DNA from 3 places in the Phytopseudomonas argentinensis genome. Region 1 is predicted to be linked to each of the others. Evidence: predicted binding sites of a transcription regulator. Region 1 holds the regulator's gene; each other region holds the start of a gene.
What was found. Region 1 encodes sigma-54, which starts transcription at its own class of promoters, with help from an activator protein. Its sites were predicted from a motif close to ANTGGCATNNANNTTGCTNT; they were not measured.

Region 1 (5,358 bases):
AGGCCGACAGCGCTGAACTGGACGACAAGCAAGGCGTAGCCGTGTACCGCGGCGACGTCGTCATCACCCAGGGCACCATGAAGATCACCGGCGACACCGTCACCATCACCCAGAACGCACAGGGCGACATCGACGTGTTCACCTCGGTGGGCAAGCCGGCCTACTACGAGCAGAAGCCGGCAGCCGACAAGCAGATCGTCAAGGCGTACGGCCTGACCATCCAGTACTTTGCCGCCAACGAACGCATCGTACTGATCGACCAGGCCAAGGTGGTGCAGGAAGGCAATACCTTCGAAGGCGAGAAGATCGTCTACGACACGCGCCGCCAGATCGTCAACGCTGGCCGCGCCACCGGTACCAACGTGTCGAGCCCGCGCCCGCGTATCGACATGGTGATCCAGCCGCAGAAGAAAGCAGCCCCCGCTGCCGAGCAGGGTCAATAACCATGGCGATTCTGAAAGCCCAGCACCTGGCCAAGAGCTACAAGGGACGCCAGGTCGTGCGCGACGTCAGCCTGAACATCGAGAGCGGGCAGATCGTCGGCCTGCTCGGCCCCAACGGTGCCGGCAAGACCACCTGCTTCTACATGATCGTGGGCCTGGTGCAGGCCGACCAGGGCCGCGTACTGATCGACGACCTGGACGTCAGCCACCAGCCGATGCACGGCCGTGCCCGTGCCGGGATTGGCTACCTGCCCCAGGAAGCCTCGATCTTTCGCAAGCTCAGCGTCGCCGACAACATCATGGCGATCCTGGAAACCCGCAAGGACCTCAACCGCGAACAGCGGCTGCAGGAGCTCGAGAGCCTGCTGCAGGAATTCCACATCACCCACATCCGCGACAATCTGGGCATGAGCCTGTCCGGCGGTGAACGCCGACGCGTCGAGATCGCCCGCGCCCTGGCCACCTCGCCGAAATTCATCCTGCTCGATGAACCCTTCGCCGGCGTCGACCCCATCTCCGTGGGCGACATCAAGCAGATCATTCATCACCTCAAGGCCAAGGGCATCGGCGTGCTGATCACCGATCACAACGTCCGCGAAACCCTGGACATCTGCGAAACCGCTTACATCGTCAGCGATGGCCAGCTGATCGCCGAAGGTGATTCAGCGGCGATCCTGGCCAACCAGGTGGTCAAGGAAGTCTATCTAGGCCACGAATTCCGCCTCTAGCGGATCCCCTCCCCATGAATCCTTGCCAGCGCCCATTACCGTTCGAGCCGTATCGCAACGAAATGGTAACAGGCCCTAGGCAAAGTGCTCGGATTCAGGCATATAATTTGCTTCCTAGTGGCGCTTCGTCGCCCTGTCGTGGATTACGTACAGACGCCGGATAAGGTCTGCAATGAAACCATCGCTAGTCCTGAAAATGGGCCAGCAGCTGACGATGACGCCGCAGCTGCAACAAGCCATTCGCCTGCTCCAACTGTCGACCCTGGATCTGCAACAGGAAATCCAGGAGGCCTTGGAATCCAACCCGATGCTGGAGCGTCAGGAAGAAGGCGAAGACTTCGACAATTCCGACCCGATGGCCGATGGCGCCGAAAGCGCGGCCGCGACCGCGGTCCAGGAAGAGACCTTTCAGGAGTCGAGCTTTCAGGAAAGCCCGCAAACCGTCGACAACCTGGAAGACGGCGAATGGGGCGAGCGCATTCCCAATGAGCTGCCCGTGGATACGGCCTGGGAAGATATCTACCAGACCAGTGCCAGCAGCCTGCCCAGCAATGACGATGACGAATGGGACTTCACCACCCGCACGTCCTCGGGTGAAAGCCTGCATAGCCACATGCTCTGGCAACTGAACCTGGCGCCCATGTCCGACAAGGACCGTCTGATCGCCGTGACGCTCATCGACTGCATCAACGATCAGGGCTACCTGGAGGAAACCCTCGACGAAATCGTCGAGTCCTTCGACCCTGAGCTGGATGTCGAGCTGGATGAAGTCGAAGCCGTGCTGCGCCGTATCCAGCAGTTCGAGCCGTCTGGAATCGGCGCTCGCGACCTGCGCGAATGCCTGCTCCTGCAACTGCGCCAGTTGCCCGCCTCCACTCCGTGGCTCAAGGAGGCACAGCGCCTGACGGCTGAATATCTGGACCTGCTCGGCAACCGTGACTACAGCCAGCTGATGCGCCGCATGAAGCTCAAGGAGGACGAGCTGCGCCCGGTCATCGAACTGATTCAGAGCCTCAACCCGCGCCCTGGCTCGCAGATCGAGTCCAGCGAGCCGGAATACGTGGTGCCGGATGTGATCGTGCGCAAGCACAACGATCGCTGGCTGGTGGAGCTCAACCAGGAAGCCATGCCGCGCCTGCGCGTCAACGCCCAATACGCCGGCTTCGTGAAGCGCGCCGACTCCAGCGCCGACAACACCTTCATGCGCAACCAGCTGCAGGAAGCGCGCTGGTTCATCAAGAGCCTGCAGAGCCGTAACGAGACCCTGATGAAGGTCGCCACGCAGATCGTCGAGCACCAGCGCGGCTTCCTGGATTACGGCGACGAGGCCATGAAGCCGCTGGTGCTGCACGATATCGCCGAGGCGGTGGGCATGCACGAGTCGACCATTTCCCGCGTCACCACCCAGAAGTACATGCACACCCCGCGTGGCATTTACGAGCTGAAATACTTCTTCTCCAGCCACGTCAGCACCGCCGAAGGCGGCGAATGTTCGTCGACCGCGATCCGCGCAATCATCAAGAAACTGGTCGCGGCGGAAAATGCGAAAAAGCCATTGAGCGACAGCAAGATCGCTGGTTTACTGGAAGCACAGGGCATTCAAGTGGCGCGCCGCACAGTCGCCAAGTACCGTGAATCGCTCGGTATAGCGCCTTCGAGCGAACGCAAGCGATTGATGTAAGGTGCCCTTGTAGCGAAAGCAGCGCCCCAGTGTTCCTGCGGCAGGTTCAATACCCGCCACTCACACACGGCAACAAGGAGAAGCGGTATGCAAGTCAACATCAGTGGACACCAGCTGGATGTGACAGACGCACTACGCAGCTACATCGAAGAAAAGCTCGAGCGCCTCGAGCGGCACTTCGACAAGATCACCAATGTGCAGGTTATCCTGGAGGTCGAGAAGCTCAAGCAGAAAGTCGAAGCCACCTTGCACATCGCAGGAGGCGAAGTGGTGGCCAATGCCGAACACGACGACATGTACGCAGCCATCGATCTACTCACCGACAAACTCGATCGCCAACTTATCAAGCACAAGGAAAAACAGCTCGATCGCCAGCAGGGCGCGATGGCCCGCTGAGTTCGTCCTTCTCCTATGATCCGACTTGAAACCATCCTGACCCCCGGCCGTTCCCTGGTGAACGTGCCGGGCGGCAGCAAGAAGCGTGTCCTCGAACAGATAGCCAGCGTGATCGCGCGCGATCTGCCCGATCTCGATGGCCAGACCATCTATGAAAGCCTGATCGCCCGCGAGAAGCTCGGTTCGACAGGCTTCGGCAACGGCATCGCCATTCCCCATTGTCGCCTGCCCGGCTGCAACACGCCGATCAGCGCCCTGCTCAAGCTGAGCACTGCCGTCGACTTCGACGCCATCGACGGCGCCCCCGTCGACCTGCTCTTCGTGCTGCTGGTGCCCGAAGCGGCGACCGACGAGCACCTCGAGCTGCTGCGCCAGATCGCCAGCATGTTCGACCGCGAGGATGTCCGCGAACGGCTTCGCCAGGCCCAGGACAGCGAATCCCTGTACCAGACCGTCGTAAACGTCCAGAACGGCCAATAGCCTGCGGGGTTAGCCCATGCGCCTGATCATCGTCAGCGGTCGTTCCGGTTCGGGCAAGAGCACGGCGCTCGACGTCCTCGAAGACAACGGGTTCTATTGCATCGACAACCTGCCGGCCGGCCTGCTGCCCGATCTGGCGGAGCGCGCACTGCCCAATAGCGAACTGCTGCATCCGCAGGTGGCGGTGTCCATCGATGCGCGCAACCTGCCCAGCCAGCTCAGGCGCTTCTCCGAACTGCTCGACGAAGTGCGCTCACGCAACATTCGTTGCGATGTGCTGTACCTGGATGCCAGTGAAGAAACCCTGCTCAAGCGCTTCTCGGAGACACGCCGGCGCCATCCGCTGACCAACGACCAGCGCTCCCTGGCCGAGGCCATGGATGCCGAGGTCAAGCTGCTGAGCCCGATCATCGACCGGGCCGACCTGAAGATCGATACCACCCACCTGAACCTTTATCAGTTGCGTGACACCCTCAAGTTGCGTCTGCTCAACCAGCCCGAGCCCGGCACCGCATATCTGATCGAGTCGTTCGGCTTCAAGCGCGGCATGCCGGTGGATGCCGATCTGGTCTTTGACGTTCGCTGCCTGCCCAACCCTTACTGGAAGCCCGAGTTGCGTGATTTCACCGGCCTCGAGCAGCCGGTGGAGGGGTACCTGGCGGCGCAGGCGGATGTCGAGGAGATGTATCAGGATATCCATGCCTATCTGCACAAATGGCTGCCGCGTTTCGCCGCCAGCAACCGCTCCTATGTGACCGTGGCCATCGGCTGCACAGGCGGCCACCACCGCTCCGTCTACCTGGCCAATCGCCTGGGCCAGGCCCTCAAGCCGCTGTTGAAGAACGTTCAGATCCGCCACCGCGACCTCAGTTAAGGAATTGCCGCGATGCCCGCCCGTGAAATCACCATCATCAACAAGCTCGGCCTGCATGCCCGGGCGGCCGCCAAGTTCGTCGGCGTCGCGGGGCGCTTTCCGTGTCAGGTGAAGATTGGCCGTAGCGCCGAAGCCCTGGTCGACGGCAAGAGCATCATGGCGGTGATGATGCTGGCAGCAGGCAAAGGTACCAACGTGCACCTGCTGACCGAGGGGGAACGCGAGGACGAGGCGCTGCAGGCCCTGGTCGACCTGATCAACAACTACTTCGACGAAGGCGAGTAGCGGAATTCGGACAGCGCAGCGGCGCGCCGCACGCGCCACCAGTTAGGGTCTGTTGACGTTTCACGCACGGCCGCGCCGGAGCCCTACGGGTGGGGCCGCCTAGGTTGCGTGGGAAAATCTCGCCATGCGTCGTTGGAGGACTGGGCAAGGGAAAACGCGGACGGCCAGTCCATTCCCTGCGTCCTCTGCCTAGCGGATCGCCGCCCGGCCTGGCGAGATTTCTCGCGGCAACGCGGCTCGCGTTGAAACGTCACAGACCCTAGGTCAAAACCAGCCCGGCGCACCATTCAGGAGCTTGCCGACGAGAATCAACCCGCCGGCAAAAACCACCATGAAACCCAGCGCATGACGCAGTGAGCGGCGGTTGGCCATGATCAGCTCATGCAGTGGGCTCATGGATGCTCCTGAAGCCGTGGATCACGCCATCGCGGCTTGATAGCGGCGGGCAACCTCCGCCCAGTCCACGACGTT
Region 2 (5,358 bases), 360 kb from region 1:
GCCGCCGCGGCGCGCTGGTGCTGCGTGTGCAGGCCGACGCCAGCCTGCAACCGGGCCAGGCGTTCCTGCCCATGCACTGGGGCGACCGCTTTCTCAAGGGTCTGGGCGTCAACGCCCTGACCTTACCGGCATTCGATCCGCTGTCGAAGCAGCCTGAGCTCAAGCACGCCGGCATCGAGGTGCAGGCCATCGACCTGCCCTGGACCTTCCAGGCGCTGGTCGAAGGCGACGTGCAGCAGCGCCTGCAGGCCTTGCGCCCGCTGTGCGACGGCTTCGCCCATGCCAGCTTCGCCCTGGTCGGCCGTGAAACCTCGGCACTGGTGATGCGTGCCGCCCATCATCACGCCCCGGCTGCCGCCTTGCTCGACCAGCTGCACCAGCACCTGGGCCTGAACGATGGCCCGGTGATGCGCTACGACGACCCGCGCGATGAACCGGGCTGCATGCCCATCAACAAACGCGTGCGTATCGAGGACAGCCGCCTGAGCGGCTTCGCCCTGAGTGGCGAAAGCAGAGCACGGAACTGGCTGCGTGAACTCTGGCAGAACCAGATCTCGCTGGACGACGACACCGGCCGCGCCCTGCGGCGTTGGTTACTCGCTCCCGTGGAAAGCCCCCCCGGCGAAACCCGCTCACGCGCTGGCAAAACCCTATGCACCTGCATGGACGTCAGTGAAACCGCCGTGCGCGAGAGCATCGAACGCGGCTGTGACCTCGCCGCACTGAAACAGAATCTCGGCTGCGGCACCGGGTGCGGCTCCTGCGTACCGGAAATCAAGCGCCTGCTGGCGCTACAGACGATCGAAGCCTAGCGAAGACTGGGTTGAACCTAGACAGAAGGAATCCCATGATGAACCCAAGCGTATGGCTGATCGGCGCCGGTCCTGGTGACCCGGAATTGCTCACTCTCAAGGCGGTGCGCGCCCTCGGCCTGGCCGACGTGGTGTTGATCGACGATCTGGTCAACCCCCAGGTGCTGGAACACTGCCCCGGCGCCCGGGTGATTCGCGTTGGCAAGCGCGGCGGCTGTCGCTCCACGCCCCAGGCGTTCATCCACCGCCTGATGTTGCGCTACGCCCGCCAGGGCAAGGTGGTGGCGCGCCTCAAGGGCGGCGACCCGTGCATCTTCGGCCGGGGCGGCGAAGAAGCCGACTGGCTGGCCGCACGCGGGGTGCGTTGCGAGATCGTCAACGGCATCACCGCCGGCCTGGCTGCAGCGACACGCTGCGGTATCTCCCTGACCCTGCGCGGCATCGCCCGCGGCGTGACGCTGGTCACCGCCCATACCCAGGACGGCACCTCGCCCAACTGGCAGGCCCTGGCCCACGCCGGCACGACGCTGGTGGTGTACATGGGCATCGCCACCCTGGCCGACACCCGCCAGCATCTGCTGGATGCCGGCATGGCCGCCGACACCGCGGTGGCGATGATCGAGAACGCCTCGCTGCCCGAGCAGCGTGAATGCCGCAGTACGTTGCAGGCGATGGCCGACGACGCCCAGGCCTTTCAGTTGAAAAGCCCGGCCATCCTGGTGATCGGCGAGGTGGTCGGCGCCGCCATGCTGGCCGCCGAGCAATTGCACCTGCACAGCGCCTGAACCAGGTGGCCCAGCAGAACTGGACTGCTATTTGCACCGTTCTGGTTCAACACTGCGACCGACAAGACCCTGCCATGCCCGATCACAAGATGCCCGCCACCCTGCGTTTCATGCTCGCCGCCCGCCGTTGCGAGCTGCAGGGCCTGGAAAGCCTGTCCGTCACCTGCGAGCTGGTTACCCGGATCAGCCAGCTGGTACACCAGCTGCAGAAGGAACGGGGCTACTCGAACGTCTATCTGGGCAACCAGACGGACCACTATCTGCACCAACTTGATGCCCACAGCGCAGACTGCGCCGTCGTGGAGCGCGAGGTGCATATTTTTTTTCTGTCCATGGACACCGCCCAGGCCAACGCCGCCGACCGGGCGCGCCTGTTCAACCGTATCGCCTACGTGCTGCATGGCTTCGACGAACTGCCTGGGCTACGCCGGCGCATCCGTGAACGGCAATTGTCGCCACGCCAGGCGACCCAGGCCTTTACCCGCCTCATCGGCGGGCTGCTGGCGGTAGTCTTCGAAGCGGCCGATACCGCCGCCGACCCCGGCCTCACCCGGCTGCTGGTAGCGCTGTTCAACTTCATGCAAGGCAAGGAGCTCGCCGGCCAGGAACGTGCAGTCGGCGTGGAAGGTTTTTCCCATGGGCACTTCGATGACGAACTGCAGGCCCGCCTGCTGCATCTGCAGGAAGGCCAGGAGCGCTGCTTCGACATCTTCGGCGAGTTCGCCGATGCCGAGGCCATTGCCCTGTGGCAGGGTATTCTCGGCACCGACACCGTGGCCCAGGTGATCAGCCTGCGCGGGGTCGCCAGGCGCACCTCCGCCGCGGCCCAGGTGGACCCGGGCTTGTGCGAGCTATGGTTCGAGCTCAACACCAGACGCATCGACGCCATGAAACAGGTGGAAAGCCACCTGACCCAGTGCCTGCTCGAACGCTGCCGGCGCAGCATCGCCGAAGCCCATGCCGACCTGGACAACCACCGCGCCCTGCTCGGCCGTGTGGCGCAGATGGATGCTGCCAGCGACCAGGCGCTGTTGTTCAGCGTGCACAGCAGCACCCTCGACACCCCACCCCAGGGTGCCGTGGGCAGCCACCTGGCCCGCTCGGTGCTGGATCTTCTCCACGAGCAGAACCAGCGCCTGCAACAGGTCAGCGACGAACTGCAGGAAACCCGCGAAACCCTCAACGAGCGCAAGCTGATCGAGCGGGCCAAGAAGCTGCTGATGAACGACTACGGCCTGAGCGAAGAGGACGCCTACGCGCGTCTGCGCCAATCGGCCATGGAACGCAGCATGCGCCTGGTCGATGTGGCCCAGAGCCTGCTCACCTTTGCCGCGCGCAAGGCGCAGCCAACTCCGCGAGGCGACAAGGGCAAACGCGGCTGAGCGAGCTGCGGCTCTATGACTGAGCGTCGCCTCCCCCCCACCCCAAGAATGCCATTCGCAATGGCTTAAACGTGGCGGGAGCGGCCGGTCGTTCCCATAGGGTGGACAACGCTCTTTTTGTCCACCATTGCGATTGCAGAGCGGTGGATGGGTGAAGCGTCATCCACCCTACGCCTGATCCCTTGTGGGAGCGGGCCATGCCCGCGAAAAATCACGGGTATCCCCGCCCGTTCTCACGGATAGGGTAACGGCCGCTTTTGCCTTATTTCCCTAGATCCATCTGACTACCAGCGCCCATTCCCGAACCTGCCATGCACCTGCGCCGGGCACCAAAGACGTATCGCGCCCCGCTGCTGTGCGATAGCGACGGTGGCCCGCGCACTGCGCGGATCGCCGTGACGTATCGAGCGCGATCCGAAAAGCCTTCCCGCTCAACCAGTTAACGACTCGATGAGGGTGCTCCACCATCGACGGCCTCGCAGTCGAATCAGGCGCCGAAATGGCTGGCATGCAACCTGCTACGTCTCCTGGCAAGGAGGCAGGCCCTGCCCCTCCACAATCCGAACTCTGGACAACGGCGTCCACACTCGATGCAGCCCAGCGCTGCCTGAGCGTGACGCCGTTTTTTTATGCGTGCCTTTGGGGAGAACGAGATGGACGACACGTCACGCGAACAGCAGAACGCCGAAGAAAAAACCGGCCTGCCACGCCGCACCTTCCTCAAGCAGTCCGTGGGGCTGCTCGGCGGCGGTGCCTTGATGAGCCTGCTGCCGGCAGGCCTGAGCAGCGCGGTCTGGGCTGCCGGCACCGATGGCCTGGAAACCACCAAGGCCAAACTCGGCTTTATCGCCCTCACCGATGCGGCGCCACTGTTCGTCGCCGAAGAGCTGGGGTTGTTCGCCAGGCACGGCATGACCGAGGTGGAAGTGCTCAAGCAATCCTCCTGGGGCACCACCCGCGACAACCTGGTGCTCGGCGCTGGCAGTGGCGGCATCGACGGTGCCCATATCCTCACACCGATGCCCTACCTGATGGCCGCCGGCAAGATCACCACCAACAACACGCCGCTGCCGATGGTCCTGCTGGCGCGCCTGAACCTAAACGGCCAGGGCATCTCCATCAGCAAGGAATATGCGGACCTCAAGCTCGGTACCGACGCCAGCGCCTTCAAGCAGGCGGTCGCGGCCAAGCAGGCCAAGGGCCAGAAGATCGCCGCGGCGATGACCTTCCCCGGCGGCACCCATGACCTGTGGCTGCGCTACTGGATGGCCGCCGGCGGCATCGAGCCCAACAAGGACCTGCCGACAGTGGTCATCCCGCCGCCGCAGATGGTCGCCAACATGAAGGTCGGCAGCATGGATGCCTTCTGCGTCGGCGAGCCCTGGAACGCCCAGCTGATCAACCAGAACATCGGCTACAGCGCGGTGACCACCGGCGAGCTGTGGGCCAACCACCCGGAAAAGGCCCTGGCGCTGCGCGCCGACTACGCGAACGCCAACCCCAACGCCACCCGCGCCCTGCTCAAGGCGGTGATGGAGGCGCAGATATTCTGCGAAGCGGCAGCGAACAAGGAAGAGGTCGCGAAGATCTGCGCCAAGCGTCGCTGGATCGGCGCCCCGGCCAAGGATCTGCTGGCCCGTCTGCAGGGCAACATCGATTACGGCAACGGCCGCGTGGTGGAAAACAGCCCGCACCTGATGCGCTTCTGGAGCGAGTTCGCCTCCTATCCCTTCCAGAGCCACGACCTGTGGTTCCTCACCGAAAACAAGCGATGGGGCTACCTGCCGAAGGATTTCGACAGCCAGGCGCTGATCGACCAGGTCAACCGCGAGGACATCTGGCGCCAGGCGGCCGCCGAGCTCGGCGTGCCCGCCGAACAGATTCCCCTGGGTAAATCCCGCGGCGTCGAAACCTTCTTCGACGGCAAGACCTTCGACCCGCAAAACCCGCAAGCCTATCTCGATAGCCTGACTCTCAAGGTCTAACCGGAGAAACGCCATGAATGCGCCCGTCAAATCGCTTGCCCTGCCGGCTGGCGTCATCGCCCCCAGCTGGCTGAAACGCCTGTCGACCACCCTGATGCAGTCGGTACTGCCGCCACTGGTCATCACCGCCGCGCTGATGCTCGTCTGGCAACTCCTGTGCAGCGGCGCCAATGCCGCCCTGCCGCCGCCCAGCCAGGTCATCGAAGACACCTGGGAGCTGATCGTCAATCCGTTCTACGACAACGGCGGCACCGACGTCGGCATGGCCTGGCAGCTGCTCGCCAGCCTCGAGCGCGTGGCCTATGGCTATGCCCTGGCGGTGGTGGTCGGTGTGGCCCTCGGCGTGCTGGTCGGCCAGTCGACCTGGGCGATGCGCGGCCTCGACCCGCTGTTC
Region 3 (5,358 bases), 400 kb from region 1:
AAGCGCTTGAGCTTCTCCGGATCCTTGAGGGCGCCCGCCCATTCGCATTCATAGCGGTCGACCACCAGTTGCATCTGCGCCTCCAGCTCGGCGGCCAGATTGAGGCTGTCGTCGAGGATCACCGCCTTGAGGTAATCCAGGCCGCCCTCCAGCGACTCGCGCCACACCGAGGTGCGCTGCAGCTTGTCGGCGGTGCGGATGTAGAACATCAGTACGCGGTCGATGGTGCGGATCAGCGCCTCGTCGTCCAGGTCGGTGGCGAACAGTTCGGCGTGGCGCGGGCGCATACCGCCGTTGCCGCACACGTAGAGGTTCCAGCCCTTGTCGGTGGCGATCACGCCGATGTCCTTGCTCTGCGCCTCGGCGCACTCGCGGGTGCAGCCGCTGACCGCGAACTTGATCTTGTGCGGCGCGCGCAGGCCCTTGTAGCGGTCCTCCAGGCGCAGCGCCATGCCTACGCTGTCCTGTACGCCATAGCGGCACCAGGTGCTGCCCACGCAGGACTTCACGGTGCGCAGCGACTTGCCGTAGGCGTGGCCGGTCTCGAAACCGGCGGCGATCAATTCGCCCCAGATGTCCGGCAGCTCGTGCAACTGCGCGCCGAACAGGTCGATACGCTGGCCGCCGGTGATCTTGGTGTAGAGGTCGTATTTCTTCGCCACGGCGCCGATGGCCAGCAGGCCGTCCGGGGTGATCTCGCCGCCGGGGATGCGCGGCACCACCGAGTAGGTGCCGTTCTTCTGCATGTTGGCCATGAAGGTGTCGTTGGTGTCCTGCAGCGGAATCAGCGCCGGATCGGTGATCGGCTGGTTCCAGCACGACGCGAGGATCGAGCCCACCGCCGGCTTGCAGATATCGCAGCCGGTGTGGCCGCGGCCATGCTTGGCCAGCAACTCCTCGAAACTGAGCACGCCTTCCACGCGGACGATGGCGTACAGTTCCTGGCGGGTGTGGGCGAAGTGCTCGCACAGGCTCTTGTCCACCGCCACGCCACGGGCGCTCAGCTCGTGCTCGAAGACCTGCTTGAGCAGCGCACTGCAGCCGCCGCAGCCGCTGCCGGCCTTGGTGATGGACTTGAGCTCGCCGAGGTCGGTGATGCCGGCGTCGACCTGGCAGCACACCGCACCCTTGCTGACGTTGTGGCAGGAGCAGATGGTCGCGGTATCCGGCAACGCATCGGCGCCCAGGGTCGGCGCACCCTCGGACAGCGGCAGGATCAGGCTCGACGGATCGGCCGGCAGCTTGATGCCGTTCTGGGCGTACTGCAGCAGGGTGTCGTAGTAGCTGTTGTCGCCGACCAGCACGGCGCCGATGACCCGCTGGCCATCCGCCGAGACCACCAGGCGGCGGTAGCTGGCGCCCGCTTCGTCGATGTAGCGATAGCTCTTGGCGCCCGGCGTGGCGGCGTGGGCATCGCCGATGGAGCCGACATCCACGCCGAGCAGCTTGAGCTTGGTCGACATGTCGGCGCCGGTGAACAGCTCATGGGGCTCGCCGGCCAGTTGCGCGGCCACGGCGCGGGCCATGCTGTAGCCAGGCGCCACCAGGCCGAATACCGTGCCGTTCCAGGACGCGCATTCACCGATGGCATAGATCGCCGGGTCGCTGCTGCGGCAGTCGTTGTCGACCACCACGCCGCCACGGGGGGCGATGTCCAGGCCGGCGGCGCGGCCCAGGGCGTCCTGGGGGCGAATGCCGGCGGAGAACACGATCAGGTCGGTTTCCAGGCGTTCGCCGTCGTTGAAATTCATGCGGTAGGCGTATTCCTCGCCGATGACGATTTCCTGGGTGGCGCGCGACAGGTGCACGCCTACGCCCAGGGCCTCGATGCGCGCCCGCAGCGCGGCACCCCCATCGGCGTCCAGCTGCACCGGCATCAGCCGCGGCGCGAACTCCACCACATGGGCTTCCAGGCCAAGGGATTTCAGCGCATTGGCCGCCTCCAGGCCGAGCAGACCGCCGCCGACCACCACGCCACGGCGGGCGCCTGTAGCGGCGGTGCGGATGCCATCGAGGTCGTCCAGGGTGCGGTAGACCAGGCGCGAGTTACCTTCGGCACCGGGAATCGGCGGCACGAACGGATAGGAACCGGTGGCCAGCACCAGACGGTCGTAGCTGCGGCGACCGTTACGGGTGACGATCTCACGATTCTCGCGGTCGATCTCCAGCACCGGCTCGCCCAGGTGCAGGTGCACGCCATTGCTGGCGTACAGATCGGCCTCGCCGAGGGCCAGGGCTTCGGCATCCTTGCCGGAGAAGTACTCGGACAGGTGCACGCGGTCATAGGCGCGCTGACGCTCTTCGCCATACACGTGCACCTGATAGCGGTGCAGGGCGCCACTGGCGATCAATTGCTCGACAAGGTGGTGGCCGACCATGCCGTTGCCGATGACGATCAGGGTCTCGCGCTTGATCGATGTGACGATGGAGTTCATAGCCTGCCCTCTGTCTGCTGCGCTATCACGGTTTTGCAACGCCCCAAGGCTGGCCAGCAGAAACGGCAGGCCAAAAAAAAGACGCCTGGAGCTGTTGTCAGCTTCAGGCGTCTTTGCCTTGGATTCGGTTATGTGGGGTGAGCATGGCTGCCCACCGGCCCCATCGTTGATGGGTGCACGAGCTCGATAGCAGGTTGCATGCCAGGGCGTTGAAAATACCGGGAAGGCCGGTGAATACGGGCTTGGCGGGCGGCGGCATGCGGGAGTGGCTGGCGAAGGATATGAACCAAGATGAAGCAGCAAGTCCTGAAACTCACCATATCGGGGCGCAGAATGGGTCAAGTAGCGCAGCTAAAAGCCATCACGGGCTGATGGGTTTCACCTACATGACCCGCCCTAACCGAGTTCATTCAGTCCTGTGGGAGCGGGCACGCCGGAGAAGTCACGGGCATGGCCCGGTTCCCACATGGGTAGGCCGACACCATCGCCCCTTCCAGCCTTTGTAAGCCCCCACGCGTCCTTGTGTCGCAGCAGCACAGCGCCAGGGCAGACGCTATCCGCCAGGCGCAACCACCACTTACAGCACGCCCCATGGCAGGGATCGCCGGCTCCGTTATCATGGCGCGATCAATGCCCCACGAGATGCCCATGCCACGTTTTATCTGCCTCTTGCTGTTGCTCGTCGTCCTGCCTGCCGGCGCCGGGGTGTTCGACAGCCGCCCGAATGCCGCCCCCTTGGGCCAGGCGCTGAACAACAGCGCTGACTTCCTGCCGGTACGCGAGGCCTTCAGGCTCAGCCTGATCGAGAGTTCGCCGACGTCGGCGACGGTGCGCTTCGTCGCGGCCGAGGGTTATTACCTGTATCGCCACCAGTTCAAGTTCAAGGTCGAACCGGCCGAGTTGGCCGGCGCCCCCGTCGAGGTGCCGCAAGGCCTGCACAAGAACGATCCGTACTTCGGCGATGTGCAGGTGTTCTATGAAGTGCTGGATATCGACATCCCGCTGAACAACCCGGGCGACAAGTCGCTCAACCTCGCCGTTACCTACCAGGGCTGCGCCGACAAGGGCCTGTGTTACCCGCCGGAAACCGAGACGCTGGCCATCAATGGCGGCATTGCCGCCCAGGCCAACGGTGCCGGTGCGCCAGCCAGCGGCAAAGCCAGCTGGACCTGGGCCGACCTGGCGCTGATGTTCGCCGCCGGCCTGACCCTGACCTTCACGCCTTGTGTGCTGCCCATGCTGCCGATCCTCTCCGGCGTGGTGCTGCGCGGCCGGCCGAGCAAGGGCCGCGGCCTGGTGCTGTCGCTGGCCTACGTGCTGCCCATGGCCGCCTGCTACGCCGCGCTCGGCGCGCTGATGGGCCTGTTCGGCGCCAAGCTCAACCTGCAGGCCATGCTGCAATCGCCCTGGATTCTGGTGCCCTTCGCGCTGTTCTTCGCGCTGTTCGCGGTGGCCATGTTCGGCGTCTTCGAGCTGCGCCTGCCAGCCTTTATCCGTGAGCGCCTGGACCGCAAGGCGGCGCAGACCAGGGGCGGCACCATCGCCGGCGCGGCGACCCTGGGCGTGTTGTCCAGCCTGATCGTGTCGCCGTGCATCACCGCGCCCTTCACCGCGCTGCTTCTCTATATCAGCAGCACCGGCGATGCCGCCGGCGGCGCCCTGCAGCTGTTCGCCCTGGGCCTGGGCATGGGCACGCCGCTGGTGATCTTCGCTGCAGGCGGTGGCGCCCTGCTGCCCAAGTCCGGCACCTGGATGGTCGCCGTGCGCAACGCCTTTGGCGTGATGCTGCTGGGCGTCTCGGTATGGCTGCTCGAGCGCGTACTGCCGGGACAGGTCGCCCTGGCGCTGTGGGGGCTGCTGGCCGCCGGCGTCGCGCTGTTCCTTGGCGCCCTGGAATTCACCGCTAAAGATGCACGCGGCAAACTCGCCCAACTGTTCGGGCTGGGGCTGCTGGTCTACGCCCTGGCAGCCTGGACCGGCGCCCTGAAGGGCAACGACGATCCCCTGCAACCGCTGGCCGGGGGCATCGCCAGCACTCAAGCGAGCGCCGCCGGTAGTTGGCAGACGGTCAGCACCCCCGCCGAGCTGGACGCCGCGCTGGCCCAGGCCAAGGGCAGCGGCCAGCCGCTGCTGCTCGACTGGTACGCCGACTGGTGCATCAGCTGCAAGAAGATCGAGCGCGAAGTGTTCCATTCCCCGCAGATCGGTGCGCAACTGGCCGACTACCAGCTGCTGCGTTTCGACATGACCGACAGCACCGCCGCCCAACGCGCGCTGCTGGATCGCTATGGGCTGTTCGGCCCGCCGGCGATCCAGTTGTTCGCCGCCAATGGGCAGGAAATGCACGAGTTGCGAGTCGTCGGCGAAATCGATGCGGCAGGCTTTGCCGAGCGCCTGAGCAGCGCGCGAGAACGATTCTAGGCAATTCGGTCACATATTCGGCCAACCCTGCATGGATCGTGCTGACTACTCCCAAAAACTGGACAGCCCTACGGCACTTCTGGCAGAGTCCGCGCAGCTAAAAAGAAGGAAGCCCGGATCATGTCGACCCTGCTGGTTTTGCACGGCCCCAATTTGAACCTGCTCGGCACCCGAGAGCCCGGCACCTATGGCGCCACCACGCTGGAACAGATCAACCTCGACCTGGAACGGCGCGCCCGCGAAGCCGGCCATCACCTGCTGCACCTGCAGAGCAACGCCGAGTACGAGCTGATCGAGCGCATCCACGCCGCCCGTGGCGAAGGCGTCGACTTCATCATCATCAACCCGGCGGCCTTCACTCACACCAGCGTCGCATTACGTGACGCATTGCTGGCGGTGAGCATCCCATTCATCGAAGTGCACCTGTCCAACGTGCACAAGCGTGAGCCTTTCCGGCACCACTCCTACTTCTCCGACGTGGCGGTAGGGGTGATCTGCGGGC

Region 2: the regulator sigma-54 is predicted to act here: its motif matches at 3,482-3,501, upstream of SA190iCDA_RS08280 (CmpA/NrtA family ABC transporter substrate-binding protein).
Region 3: the regulator sigma-54 is predicted to act here: its motif matches at 2,622-2,641, upstream of nirB (nitrite reductase large subunit NirB).

The regions. Positions count from the first base shown of each region.
Region 1 is NZ_CP056087.1:1,519,096-1,524,453, reverse strand. It holds gene lptA (lipopolysaccharide transport periplasmic protein LptA) at 1-443, shown strand, start outside; gene lptB (LPS export ABC transporter ATP-binding protein) at 446-1,171, shown strand; gene SA190iCDA_RS06605 (RNA polymerase factor sigma-54) at 1,344-2,852, shown strand; gene hpf (ribosome hibernation-promoting factor, HPF/YfiA family) at 2,940-3,248, shown strand; gene ptsN (PTS IIA-like nitrogen regulatory protein PtsN) at 3,264-3,728, shown strand; gene rapZ (RNase adapter RapZ) at 3,745-4,602, shown strand; gene SA190iCDA_RS06585 (HPr family phosphocarrier protein) at 4,615-4,887, shown strand; gene SA190iCDA_RS23140 (hypothetical protein) at 5,152-5,283, opposite strand; gene SA190iCDA_RS06580 (superoxide dismutase) at 5,305-5,358, opposite strand, start outside.
Region 2 is NZ_CP056087.1:1,877,786-1,883,143, reverse strand. It holds gene SA190iCDA_RS08295 (nitrate reductase) at 1-812, shown strand, start outside; gene cobA (uroporphyrinogen-III C-methyltransferase) at 851-1,597, shown strand; gene SA190iCDA_RS08285 (nitrate regulatory protein) at 1,672-2,979, shown strand; gene SA190iCDA_RS08280 (CmpA/NrtA family ABC transporter substrate-binding protein) at 3,633-4,964, shown strand; gene ntrB (nitrate ABC transporter permease) at 4,978-5,358, shown strand, end outside.
Region 3 is NZ_CP056087.1:1,122,771-1,128,128, reverse strand. It holds gene nirB (nitrite reductase large subunit NirB) at 1-2,435, opposite strand, end outside; gene SA190iCDA_RS05070 (protein-disulfide reductase DsbD) at 3,084-4,856, shown strand; gene aroQ (type II 3-dehydroquinate dehydratase) at 4,977-5,358, shown strand, end outside.